Regions from separate parts of the Mesorhizobium sp. IMUNJ 23232 genome, predicted to be linked through region 1. Evidence: predicted binding sites of a transcription regulator. Region 1 holds the regulator's gene; the other holds the start of a gene.
What was found. Region 1 encodes HrcA, which represses chaperone genes, less so after heat shock. Its sites were predicted from a motif close to GTTAGCACTCNCNNNNNGNGAGTGCTAAC; they were not measured.

Region 1 (6,018 bases):
TGCTGTGGCGGCTGGCGGCGAGAAAACCTGGGCCGGTCTCCACGATGTCCGGCCCGGAGCGGGTCGCCGCGGAGATCGTGCAATGGACGTTGCTCATCGCCACGCTCGTAGTGCCGCTGGCCGGTTGGGCGCTGGCGTCAACCTCGACGCTGGGCATACCGAGCTTCGCCTTCAACCTCGTGGTCGTGCCGCATCTGCCGATGGCGCCTTCCGACGAAGCGGAAGCGTTCTGGCGCGAGGCACACAAACTCCTGGCCTATGGCGCCGGCGCGCTGGCCGTCGGCCACGCGGCAGCGGCGCTGGCGCATCATTTTGTCCTGCGCGACGACGTGCTTGTCCGCATGCTGCCCGGCCGGGCGGCACGGCCGGCGACGCGTCGCGTCACTCTGGAGACCAACGACCATGTCTGATCATGTCCCCCTGCGGGCCCGCGCCGGCAAACTTGCCGGATGGGCTCTGGCCGCAGGCCTCTTGCTTGCCGTCACGCCTGCCTCCGCCGACACGCTGTCCGAAGCAGCCGGCAACTACCGCATCGATCCCTCCTCCAGGATCAACTTCAAGGTCGACCAGGTCGGCGGCGGCGGCATCAACGGCAGCTTCGGCTCCTACAGCGGCTCCTTCAAGATCGACGGCAACAACGTCGCGAAGTCGAATGTGACGATCACCCTGTTCTCCAAGAGCGTGAAGGCCGACCAAGCACGCATCACGGATTTCCTGCGCTCCGACGCGGTGTTCGACATCGCCAACTATCCCGAAATCACCTTCCGCTCGACCTCGGTCACCAGGACCGGCAACGACGAGGCTCGCATCGACGGCGTGCTGACGGCGCGCGGCAAATCGCGAAAAGCGCAGTTCGCGGCGACGGTCGGCAAGCGCAACGGCAAGGCCATCTCCTTCCGCGTCACCGGCTCGATCTACCGCTCGCCCTACGGCATGGATGTCGGCACGCCGATCTATTCCAACGTCGTGCAGTTCGACATGACGCTGAACGGCACGCGCAAGTAGCGGTGAACTTGGCGTCTGCCGAAACGCGGCGCCGGTCTCTCAGTACCCTGCCTGGTCGAGCATCTGCTCCAGTTCGACCAGGTCCTGCGGCAGCGGCATGCCCATTGCCCGTAGCTCGGAGAGCTTTTCGCGCACCTGCTCGTGCACCTCGTGCGCGTCTTCGGGCCGGCTGACCATCTCTTCCAGCAAAAGCGCAATCTGCGCCTTAATCTGTTCCAGAGCCATGACAGCCTCCCGCCTCGTCACTTCATATGAAGGAGCCTATACCGGATCGGACGGCCGGGCCACGCCTACATGCGACGACGCGCCTACCGCAGCATCCTCGAGATCAACTGCGCCGTATAATCCACCATCGGCACGATGCGGGCATAATTCAGCCGCGTCGGCCCGATGACGCCAAGCGCTCCCACAACGCGCGCATCCTTGTCGCGATAGGGCGCCACCACCAGCGACGAGCCGGAAAGCGAAAACAGCTTGTTCTCCGAGCCGATGAAGATGCGCACGCCGGACCCTGCCTCGGCAAGATCGAGAAGCTGGATCATGCCGTCCTGCGTCTCCATGTCCTCGAACAGGTGCCGCAGCAAATCCAGGTCGGCCTGAGCCGTCACATTCTCCAGCAGATTGGCGCGGCCGCGCACGATCAGGCGGGCCGGCAGGCCGCTTTCGGCGCCGGCCCACACCGCCAGCCCCTTTTCCACCAATTGCTGCGACAGCGTATCCAGCGCTGCCTTGGTCTCCTCTTGGACACGCGCGATCTCGGTGCGCGCCTCGGCCAGCGTGCGGCCGCGTATATGGGCGTTGAGAAAATTCGACGCCTCCTGCAATTGCGACGCGGTCACGCCCGCCGGCAGCTCGATCACGCGGTTCTCGACGTCGCCATTCTGCGACACCAGCACCGCCAGCGCCCGCTGCGGCTCCAACGGGATGAATTCGATATGCTTCAGCGGCACCTCGCTCTTGGCCGCCAGCACCAGCCCCGCGCCGCGCGAGGCGCCGGAAAGCAGTTGGCTGGCCTCCGTCAGCATCTGCTCGACCGACACCCCCTGCCCCGATGCCTTGATCTGCGTGTCGATCGAGCGGCGTTCCTCTTCCGTCAGGTCGCCGAGTTCGAGGAAAGCGTCGACGAAGAAGCGCAGCCCCCTTTGCGTCGGCAGCCGCCCGGCCGAGATATGCGGGGCATAGATCAGTCCAAGCTGCTCCAGGTCGCTCATGACGTTGCGCACGGTGGCCGGCGACAGCGTTGCCGGCAGCATGCGCGAGAGATTGCGCGACCCCACCGGCTCGCCGTCGAGCAGATAGGAATCGACGATGCGCCGGAAAATATCGCGCGAACGGGCATCGAGCGATTGCAGGGTTGGATCTTTGATCGGCGTGTTCATGTCCTTGTGAAAGATATAAACAGCGTGGCCCACCTGACAAGCGGAACCCGATGATCGAGACCGAACGCCTTATCCTCCGTCCCCATATCCTCAACGATTTTGACGAATTGCTGGCCGTCAGCAACGACGCCGAAGTGATGCAGTTCATCACCCATGGCGCGCATGCGACCCGACAGGACGTCTGGAACAAGCTTCTGCGCAACATCGGCCATTGGACGGCCCTCGGCCATGGCGTCTTCGCCGTCGTCGACAGGCAGACCGGCCGCTATGTCGGAGACACCGGCCTTGCCGACTTCCATCGAGATCTCGGCGACGACTTCGATCCTTTCCCGGAGGCTGCGTGGGTTTTCGCAGGCCACGGCCAGGGCAAAGGCTACGCCACCGAAGCGGCACACGCTGCCCATCGCTGGTTCGACGCCGAACGTGGCGCCCGGCGCACCGTCTGCATCATCGATCCGGACAATGCCGCGTCCATCGGCGTCGCGCGCAAGCTCGGCTACGGGCACTACGGCGAGATCGAATACAAGGGCGATCACGTGCTGAAATTCGAACGCCTGCCCTGACCGCTTTTCCTTTGCTCTGCCTTGCGCGCGGGTCTACAAGCCCGCCACGATTTGAACCCTAGGAGTATTGATGCGTCCCTCCAAGAGACAGCCCGACGAAATGCGCGCGATTTCTTTCGAGCGCAACGTCTCCAAACACGCGGAGGGCTCCTGCCTGGTGAAGTTCGGCGACACGCATGTGCTTTGCACCGCAAGCCTCGAGGAAAAGGTGCCGGGCTGGATGCGCAACACCGGCCGAGGTTGGGTGACGGCCGAATATGGCATGCTGCCCCGCGCCACCGGCGAACGCACCCGCCGCGAGGCCTCCACCGGCAAGCAGGGTGGGCGCACGCTGGAAATCCAGCGGCTGATCGGCCGCTCGCTGCGTGCCGTGGTCGATCTTCAGGCACTAGGCGAGATGCAGATCACGGTGGATTGTGACGTCATCCAGGCCGATGGCGGCACCCGCACCGCCTCCATTACCGGCGGCTGGGTGGCGCTGCACGACTGCCTGCGCTGGATGGAGACTCGCCAGATGACGACGGTGTCCAAGGTGCTGAAGGACCATGTCGCCGCCATCTCCTGCGGCATCCATGACGGCCAGCCGGTGCTCGACCTCGACTATGTCGAGGATTCCGCCGCCGGCACCGACGCCAACTTCGTCATGACCGGCAAGGGCGGCATCGTCGAGATACAGGGCACGGCGGAAGGCGCGCCGTTCACCGAAGAGGAATTCGCCGCCCTGATGGCGCTCGCCCGCAAGGGCATTTCACGGCTGGTGAATCTGCAGCAGATGGCAGTGGCCTAGCGGCGCAATGACCCCTTCCGCCATCCTCGAATCCGCGCTCTATGTGACCGATCTCGATGCGGCGGAAGTTTTTTACCGCGACGCGCTCGGTCTGTCGCGGATCGCCCGCGTCGACGGCCGGCACGTCTTCTTCCGCTGCGGCCAGGGCGTGCTGCTGCTCTTCAACGCCGAGGCGACCAAAATCCCGCCAGCACCGGAAGCGAGATTGCCCGTGCCGCCGCACGGCGCCGCTGGCCGGGGCCATCTCTGCTTTGCCGCCACGGCGCAGGAAATTGAACAGTGGAAAACCCGGCTCGCGGCACTGGGAATCACCATCGAGGCCGATTTCGAATGGCCGAATGGCGGCCGCTCGATCTATTTTCGCGATCCGTCTGGCAATTCGCTCGAATTCGCCGAGCCGAGGATCTGGGGTTTTTGATGCGGCCACTAGCCGAGAAGAAACTGGTCGTCGCCAGCCATAACGGCGGCAAGCTGCGCGAGTTCGCCGACCTGATGGCGCCCTTCGGCATCGAAGCGCGCTCGGCGAAGGATTTTGGCCTGCCCGAGCCCGACGAGACCGGCACGACCTTCGAGGAAAACGCCTACATCAAGGCATTCGCGGCGGCGAAGGCCACCGGCCTGCCGGCGCTGTCCGACGATTCCGGCCTGTGCATTGACGCGCTTGGGGGCCAGCCCGGCGTCTACACCGCAACCTGGGCCGAGACGCCGGACGGCGGTCGCGACTTCAACCTCGCCATGCAGCGCGCCGAGGTGGCCCTGCAGGAAGTCGGCGCGACAGAGCCGGCACAACGCACCGGCCGCTTCGTCGCCGTCATCTGCCTCGCCTGGCCGGACGGCGAGGCCGAATATTTTCGCGGCGAGGCGGAGGGCCACCTCGTCTGGCCGCCGCGCGGCGACAAGGGTTTCGGTTACGACCCGGTCTTCGTCCCCGATGGCCACGACCGCACATTCGGCGAGATGAGCGCCGAGGAAAAGCACGGATGGAAGCCCGGACAGGCCGACGCCCTGTCGCACCGCGCCCGCGCCTTCCAGAAATTCGCCCGGGCGAAGCTGGGCTCGGCGTGACCGGATGATCGGCGATCCGGGATTCGGAGTCTACGTCCACTGGCCGTTCTGCGCGGCCAAATGCCCCTATTGCGACTTCAACAGCCATGTCCGCCACCAGCCGGTCGATCAGCCGCGTTTCGCCGCCGCTTTCGAGCGCGAGATGGCAACGACGCGCGAGCGCACCGGCCCGCGCACCGTCACCAGCATCTTCCTCGGCGGCGGCACGCCGTCGCTTATGCAGCCGGAGACGGTTAGCGCGGTTCTTGACGCGATCGCCCAGCACTGGACGGTGCCAGCGGACATAGAGATCACTTTGGAGGCTAATCCTTCCTCCGTCGAGGCCGAGCGGTTCCGCGGCTACCGTGCCGCCGGCGTCAACCGCGTCTCGCTCGGCGTGCAGGCGCTGAACGATGCCGACCTGCGTTTCCTCGGCCGCCTGCACAATGTCGAGGAAGCGCTCAACGCGATCGGCCTTGCCCGCGACATCTTCCCCCGCCTCTCCTTCGACCTGATCTACGCGCGCCCCGGCCAGACGCTAGATGCATGGGAGGCGGAACTCAACGAAGCGATCGGCTACGCCGCCGACCATCTTTCGCTCTACCAGTTGACCATCGAGGAAGGCACGCGCTTCCACGCGCTGCATGCCGCCGGCAAGATCGCTATGCCCGACATGGACCTTGCCGCCGATCTCTACGACCTGACGCAAGCCGTAACGGCGGCGCGCGGCCTGCCGGCCTACGAAATCTCCAACCACGCCCGGCCCGGCGCGGAGAGCCGCCACAATCTGACCTATTGGCGCTACGGCGAATATGCCGGGATCGGCCCCGGTGCTCATGGCCGCTTCGTCGAGCACGACCGCCGCGTCGTCACGGTGACGGAGAAGACGCCGGAAACCTGGCTCAACCTGGTCGAAGCCAAGGGCCACGGCGTCGTCGATGGCGAAATCCTCAACCGCTCGGAAGAGGCCGACGAGTTTTTGCTCATGGGCCTGCGGCTGGCGGAAGGCATCGACCTCGACCGCTACGAGCGCCTCTCCGGGCGCGAACTCTCGCCGGAGCGGCTGGCCATCTTGCAGGGCGAAGGGCTCGTCGCCTCGATCGGCAATTCCCGCCTGCGCGCCACGCCTGCGGGGATGGTGGTGCTCAATGCCGTGGTGGCGGATTTGGCGCGGTAACCTCGCCAATGAAGAACGTCCTGTTCGTCTGCAGCCAGAACCGCCTGCGCAGTCCGACCGCCG
Region 2 (6,018 bases), on a different contig from region 1:
GTCGATCAGCCCGTCCTGTTGCAGTTCGCGGCGGAAGCGCCACAGCGTCGAGTGGTCCGGCGTCTCGTCCGACAGGCTGAAACCGGCAAAACGCCGGAACGACAGCCGGTCGCGCAACTGCGCCTCCAGCGCCGGGTCGCCCAGACCATGCCACACACCCAGCAACGCGCCCGCAGCAGCGGCTCCGCCGGATAGCTTTCGCCGCCCGGCCCGTGCCCGCTGCGCTGCCCGAGAAGCTCACGGATCGGACCCCAATCGATCCTCGTCGTCATCCGGTCGAAGATCGTATCGCTCGACGCCGCGAAGCTGTCCGCGAGGCTCAACTGGCCGACAACCCGATCAACCATCCCGAATCTCCAAAGCCAACCTACACACAGAATCATCCTTCCGATTCCGTGCAAAGGTCTCGTTTTGGGAGATGAGGGCCGTGACCGAAGCGAAGCAGCGTCGTTTGACTGTAGTCATGATGGCCGATGTTGTCGGCTATAGCCGCATGATGGAGGCGGACGAGGCGGCCACGTTGGCGGAGCTAAAGCTGCGACGAAAATCGATCCTTCAACCTGTCGTCAGCGATCACGGCGGCCGCACTGTGAAGCTCATGGGTGATGGAGCGCTTGTCGAATTTACCAGCGCCGTCAACGCGGTAAGCGGTGCGTTGGAAATACAGCGCAAGATGCAAGAAGCGAATGAGCGCCAGCCGGAGGCGCTCCAGGTCCTGCTGCGAATAGGGATCAACTTGGGAGATGTGATCGGCGAGGGCGCTGACATCTATGGGGACGGCGTCAACATGGCTGCAAGGTTACAATCCCTCTCTCGGCCGGGTGGAATCTGCATTTCAGGGAAGGTGTTCGATGAGGTGCGCGGCAAGCTTGAATTGAAGCAGGAGGATATGGGTGAAGTTTTGCTGAAGAACATCTCGCGGCCCGTTAGAGTCCTCCATATAGCGCAACAGGAACCGGGCTGGCGCCAATCGGCGGGACTCAAACTGCCCGACAAGCCGTCGATTGCAGTGCTGCCCTTCCAGAACATGAGCGGTGACGTGGAGCAGGAATACTTCGGTGATGGGATCGCTGAGGACATCATCACCGCCCTATCGCGGCTGCGGGGGTTCTTTGTGATCTCCCGCAACTCGAGCTTCGCCTACAAAGGCAAAGCAGTCGATATCCGCCAGGTGGCGCGCGATCTCGGGGTCCGCTACGTACTTGAGGGCAGTGTCCGTAGGTCGGGAGATCGGCTGCGAGTCACAAGTCAGCTGATCGACGCCTCAAGCGACGTGCATGTTTGGTCCGAGCGCTATGATCGTGACGTCTCGGACATATTCGCGGTTCAGGACGAGATTACGGAAAGCGTAGTGGGTTCGATCGAACCGCAACTGCACGCCGCAGAAAAATCGCGTTCCGAAGGAGGCGCGAATGTCGATGCGTGGGGCTACGTCATGCAAGCTATGCCGTATGTCTGGAGCTGGGCCGTTCAGGACAACCAGAGGAGCGTAGAACTTCTCAAGAAGACCCTTGAAGTCGATCCAAACTACGGGCGCGCAAGCAGCCTGCTCGCGTGGGCCTACGCTGCGCGCGCCCAGCTTGGCTGGTCTGATGCATCCGAAGAACTGGAAAAGGCGTTAGCGATGACGTGCAGAGCGATTGAACAGGATGTCGAAGATCCGTGGGCACACCTTTGCGCTGGCTACGTCCACATGGTTTCTCGCCGTTTCAAGCCCGCGGTGGAGGAGCTGAATCAGGCCTTGGAGCGAAATCCAAGCTTCGCGTTTCCCCACATGATTCTGGCTCGGCCTATGGCTATGCAGGGGAGTCCGATGAAGGTCTGAGGCAGGTCGCACTAGCCCAACGTCTCAGTCCCCGCGACTACAACCAGGCAGCAAATTATTCAACGATCGGTTTGTGCCACCTGATGGCCGAGCGATTTGACGAAGCAGAGGCTTTCCTGTGGCGCGCCGTCCAGCTTCGCCCGCATTTCGGCACTGCGTGGCGTTCGCTTACGGCGGCAGCTGGCCTTGCGGGCCATTTCGATGTGGCGGCGGACGCGCTGGCGCAGATCAAACAGTTGCAGCCGAACGTCTCGCTTGCGTGGATCGAAAAGTACCACCCGATCGTGCATAGCAAGCATCGGGCTATGTACATCGAAGGCTTGCGCCAAGCTGGGCTGGAATAGACCTGTTCGCGCTCCAGCTCCGTAAGTTCTGATTGGCCGCTTCGCGCCCTCCTTTCGGTCGTTCCCAAGTCTGGCTCAAGCCCCAAAAGCGGCCGATGCGGATAAAACAAAAGTCTCTGATGCTTATTTTCCGATCCGACACCCCATCACCCTATGGCGACGGTTTCGCATCGTGTGCGACATCACGTGAGTTGCCAGCCGTTGTCGTCAGTTGTTGCGCCGCCAAGAACATCAGGGTCGACGCTGCCGTGCGCCGGTTCCAACCCGCGGATTCGGCCATGTCGAGCAAGCTAATCATTAGCGGCTTCAATGCGCTGCGGCATTCGGATTCATGCCTAACGAAGTCCTTCGCGGGATGTGTCGGCGAAGGAACGGTTCCAATACCGTGTGGTGCGTTCATCCGCTTCCTCCTATCTCTTGAGATGCCCGCCCCTCACGGCCGAGGGGCGGGCAAGCTGGTCGATGATCAGAAGTCCATGCCGCCGCCAGGCATCGCCGGCGCTGCCGCTTCCTTCTTCGGCTTCTCGGCGACCATTGCCTCGGTGGTGACGAGCAGGCCGGCGACGGAAGCGGCGTCCTGCAACGCGGTGCGCACGACCTTGGCGGGGTCGATGACGCCTTGGCTGTAGAGATCACCGAACTCGTTGGTCTGGGCATTCCAGCCCCAGGCGAACTCAGTCTTCTCGCGCAGCTTCCCGACGATGATGGATCCTTCAGCCCCGGCGTTCTCGGCGATCTGGCGGGCCGGCGTCTCGATGGCCCGCCGCACGATCTCGACGCCGGTCCTCTGATCGTCATTGTCGGTCTGGACATTGTCCAAAGCCTTCGCAGCCCTCAGAAGGGCGACGCCGCCACCAGGAAGGATGCCTTCTTCGACTGCTGCGCGCGTGGCGTGCAGTGCGTCGTCGACGCGGTCCTTGCGCTCCTTGACCTCGACCTCGGTCGAGCCGCCGACACGGATCACCGCGACGCCGCCAGCCAATTTCGCCAACCGCTCCTGAAGTTTCTCGCGGTCGTAGTCGGAAGTGGTTTCCTCGATCTGCGCCTTGATCTGGGCGACACGGCCCTGGATCTCCTCCTTACGGCCGGCGCCCTCGACAATCGTGGTGTTCTCCTTCTCGATGACGACCTTCTTGGCCCGGCCAAGCATCTGCAGGGTGACGTTTTCCAGCTTGATGCCGAGATCCTCGCTGATTGCAGTGCCGCCGGTAAGGATGGCGATATCTTCCAGCATAGCCTTGCGGCGGTCGCCGAAACCCGGAGCCTTGACGGCAGCGACCTTGAGGCCGCCGCGCAGTTTGTTGACGACCAACGTGGCGAGAGCTTCGCCTTCGACATCCTCGGCAATGATCAACAGCGGTTTGCCGGATTGCACCACGGCTTCAAGGACGGGAAGCATGGCCTGCAGATTGCCGAGCTTCTTCTCGTGGATGAGCATGTACGGCTCTTCCAGTTCGACCCGCATCTTGTCCTGATTGGTGATGAAGTAGGGCGAGAGGTAGCCGCGATCGAACTGCATGCCTTCGACCACCTCCAGCTCGGTCTCGGCGGTCTTCGCTTCCTCCACCGTGATGACGCCCTCGTTGCCGACCTTTTCCATAGCCTCGGCAAGGAAGCGGCCGATTTCGGCGTCACCATTGGCCGAGATAGTGCCGACCTGCGCGATCTCGTTGTTATGCGTCACCTTGCGGGCATTGGCTTTCAGCTCGGTAACGACGGCATCCACAGCCTTGTCGATACCGCGCTTCAGGTCCATCGGGTTCATGCCGGAGGCGACAGCCTTGGCGCCCTCGCGCACAATCGCCTGGGCGAGCACAGTTGCCGTTGTCGTGCCGTCGCCAGCCAGGTCGTTGGTCTTCGAGGCGACCTCTCGCACCATCTGGGCGCCCATGTTCTCAAACTTGTCTTCCAGCTCGATCTCCTTGGCGACGGTGACGCCGTCCTTGGTGATGCGCGGGGCACCGAACGACTTGTCGATGACGACATTGCGGCCCTTGGGCCCAAGCGTCACCTTCACTGCATTGGCGAGGATATCCACTCCACGCAGCATCTTCTCGCGGGCCTCGGTGTGGAATTTGACTTCCTTGGCAGCCATTGGATCACTCCTTCAAATCTAGGCAGCTTTCGTTGACTGGTTGAGTTTTTCTCGGCCCGATCACGCGGCCTTTTTGAAAGCAACGCTCTGGTCGATCACGCCCATCACATCGCTTTCCTTCATGATGAGCAGATCCTCGCCGTCGAGCTTGATCTCGGTGCCGGACCATTTGCCGAACAAGATGCGGTCGCCGACCTTCACGTCGAGCTCGACGAGCTTTCCGCTTTCGTCACGCGCGCCAGGACCGACGGCGATCACCTCGCCTTCATGCGGCTTTTCCTTAGCAGTGTCGGGGATGATAATGCCGCCAGCCGTCTTCTCGTCGGCTTCGATGCGGCGGACTAGGACACGGTCGTGCAATGGACGGGACGCCATTTTCGTTCTCCTTCAAGGACAAACAGACTTTCAGATTCCTCTGCACCGGACCGGCAATATCGGGCCGATGCAAGGCGTGGCGACCCTTCATCAGGCATCGCGCGCCCATCGAGCTAATTTTGCCTTTTTGCGGTTTCAAGGGGTCGATCCAAAAATTTTAGCACTCGTCGTGTGAAAGTGCCAAAAGACTGTTATCATGCAGCTATTTCGTTTGACCTCAGGATTTCCCGCGTGAATTTTTTCGGCGATCCGACAAAATTATCCGAACCCGACACTGTCTTTGGGCAGCCGGACCCCGAATACAGCAAGGCGTCTTTTCTACAGACGGAGGACATCGATGAACCGACAGAAGCTCTCGCCGATCATTGCCTCTCTCGCCCCCAAAACATCCGACCTTTCGCTTGACCGGCTACTTGCGCCGGCGCGGTACTTCAAACATCCCATGGACGTGCTGAGTGAAGCCACGCTGGACCTGCAGGAAAAGCGCGCCATCCTGTCGTCCTGGGCTTCGGACGCCTGTGCCGTGGAATCGATACCGGCGTTGCGCCAGCCACCAGGCGAGCAGCCGGTCCCTTTCGACCAGATCATGGATGCGCTGCGTCAACTCGACATCGATGAATCAACGCGCCATGGCGGATCTGGCGAATTCCGCCACAGCTTCGACAGACTGGATGCCTGAAGTTCGCGAAAGGAGAACGCATGGTGACGACGGTCAGCTGGAAGTTCCGCCTGCAGTTCTCAACTTATGAAACTGGCAGCGACCGCTTCGAGCGTCCGTTCCATCCATCGGTGGCCGGGATCACTGTCGTTCCGCCGGTGCCAGTAGAGCCGTTCCTCGATGAACGGCATCTCGAAAGGCACGGGCAGCGCCCTCACATTGTAGCGGTCGCCCTGCATCGCAACCAGCAGCGATGGCAGGATCGTCGCAATATCAGTCCTGCCGACCGTATGCAAAGTGAGATGGAAATTCGGCAGCCACCCACATATGTGCGGTTGCTTAGGTTGCTGCCGCCAAAGTTGCTCGGCGACGCCAGCGATCACTCCGCCAAACCGAGTCTCGATATATCCCATCGCACATAGCTGGTCGGAGGTGATGGTCTTGGCGGTGTGCGCATTATCTTTGGAGATCGCCACAACGAACTTGTCGGTGAATAGTTTCTCCGACCGCATAAACTCGTCATAGGCCTGCATCTTGTCGAGCAGTCTGGCCGAGATTGTGATCATGAAGTCGATCTGACCATCGAGAATGCGGTCGGGGGTATCTGCCAACAACTCCTCGAACTGCACGCTGATCAGCGGAGCGACCTCCCGCAGCCGAGATATCAGATGCGTGGCCAGAAGCTCACAGCAATAGGTTGTCGCAGAAATCCGAAAAACAC

Region 2: ACH196_RS32365 (co-chaperone GroES) is a predicted target of HrcA. The motif match lies at 4,796-4,824, and genes of this name have one in related genera.

The regions. Positions count from the first base shown of each region.
Region 1 is NZ_JBIRCY010000002.1:51,051-57,068, forward strand. It holds gene ACH196_RS02105 (cytochrome b) at 1-410, shown strand, start outside; gene ACH196_RS02110 (YceI family protein) at 403-1,005, shown strand; gene ACH196_RS02115 (hypothetical protein) at 1,045-1,230, opposite strand; gene hrcA (heat-inducible transcriptional repressor HrcA) at 1,314-2,384, opposite strand; gene ACH196_RS02125 (GNAT family N-acetyltransferase) at 2,435-2,947, shown strand; gene rph (ribonuclease PH) at 3,018-3,734, shown strand; gene ACH196_RS02135 (VOC family protein) at 3,742-4,152, shown strand; gene rdgB (RdgB/HAM1 family non-canonical purine NTP pyrophosphatase) at 4,152-4,799, shown strand; gene hemW (radical SAM family heme chaperone HemW) at 4,804-5,955, shown strand; partial or broken gene ACH196_RS02150 (low molecular weight protein tyrosine phosphatase family protein) at 5,964-6,018, shown strand, end outside.
Region 2 is NZ_JBIRCY010000070.1:22,629-28,646, forward strand. It holds partial or broken gene ACH196_RS32340 (IS5 family transposase) at 1-207, opposite strand, end outside; gene ACH196_RS32345 (adenylate/guanylate cyclase domain-containing protein) at 428-1,825, shown strand; gene ACH196_RS32350 (hypothetical protein) at 1,909-2,169, shown strand; gene ACH196_RS32355 (hypothetical protein) at 2,321-2,569, opposite strand; gene groL (chaperonin GroEL) at 2,636-4,264, opposite strand; gene ACH196_RS32365 (co-chaperone GroES) at 4,325-4,639, opposite strand; gene ACH196_RS32370 (hypothetical protein) at 4,977-5,318, shown strand; gene ACH196_RS32375 (LysR substrate-binding domain-containing protein) at 5,378-6,018, opposite strand, start outside.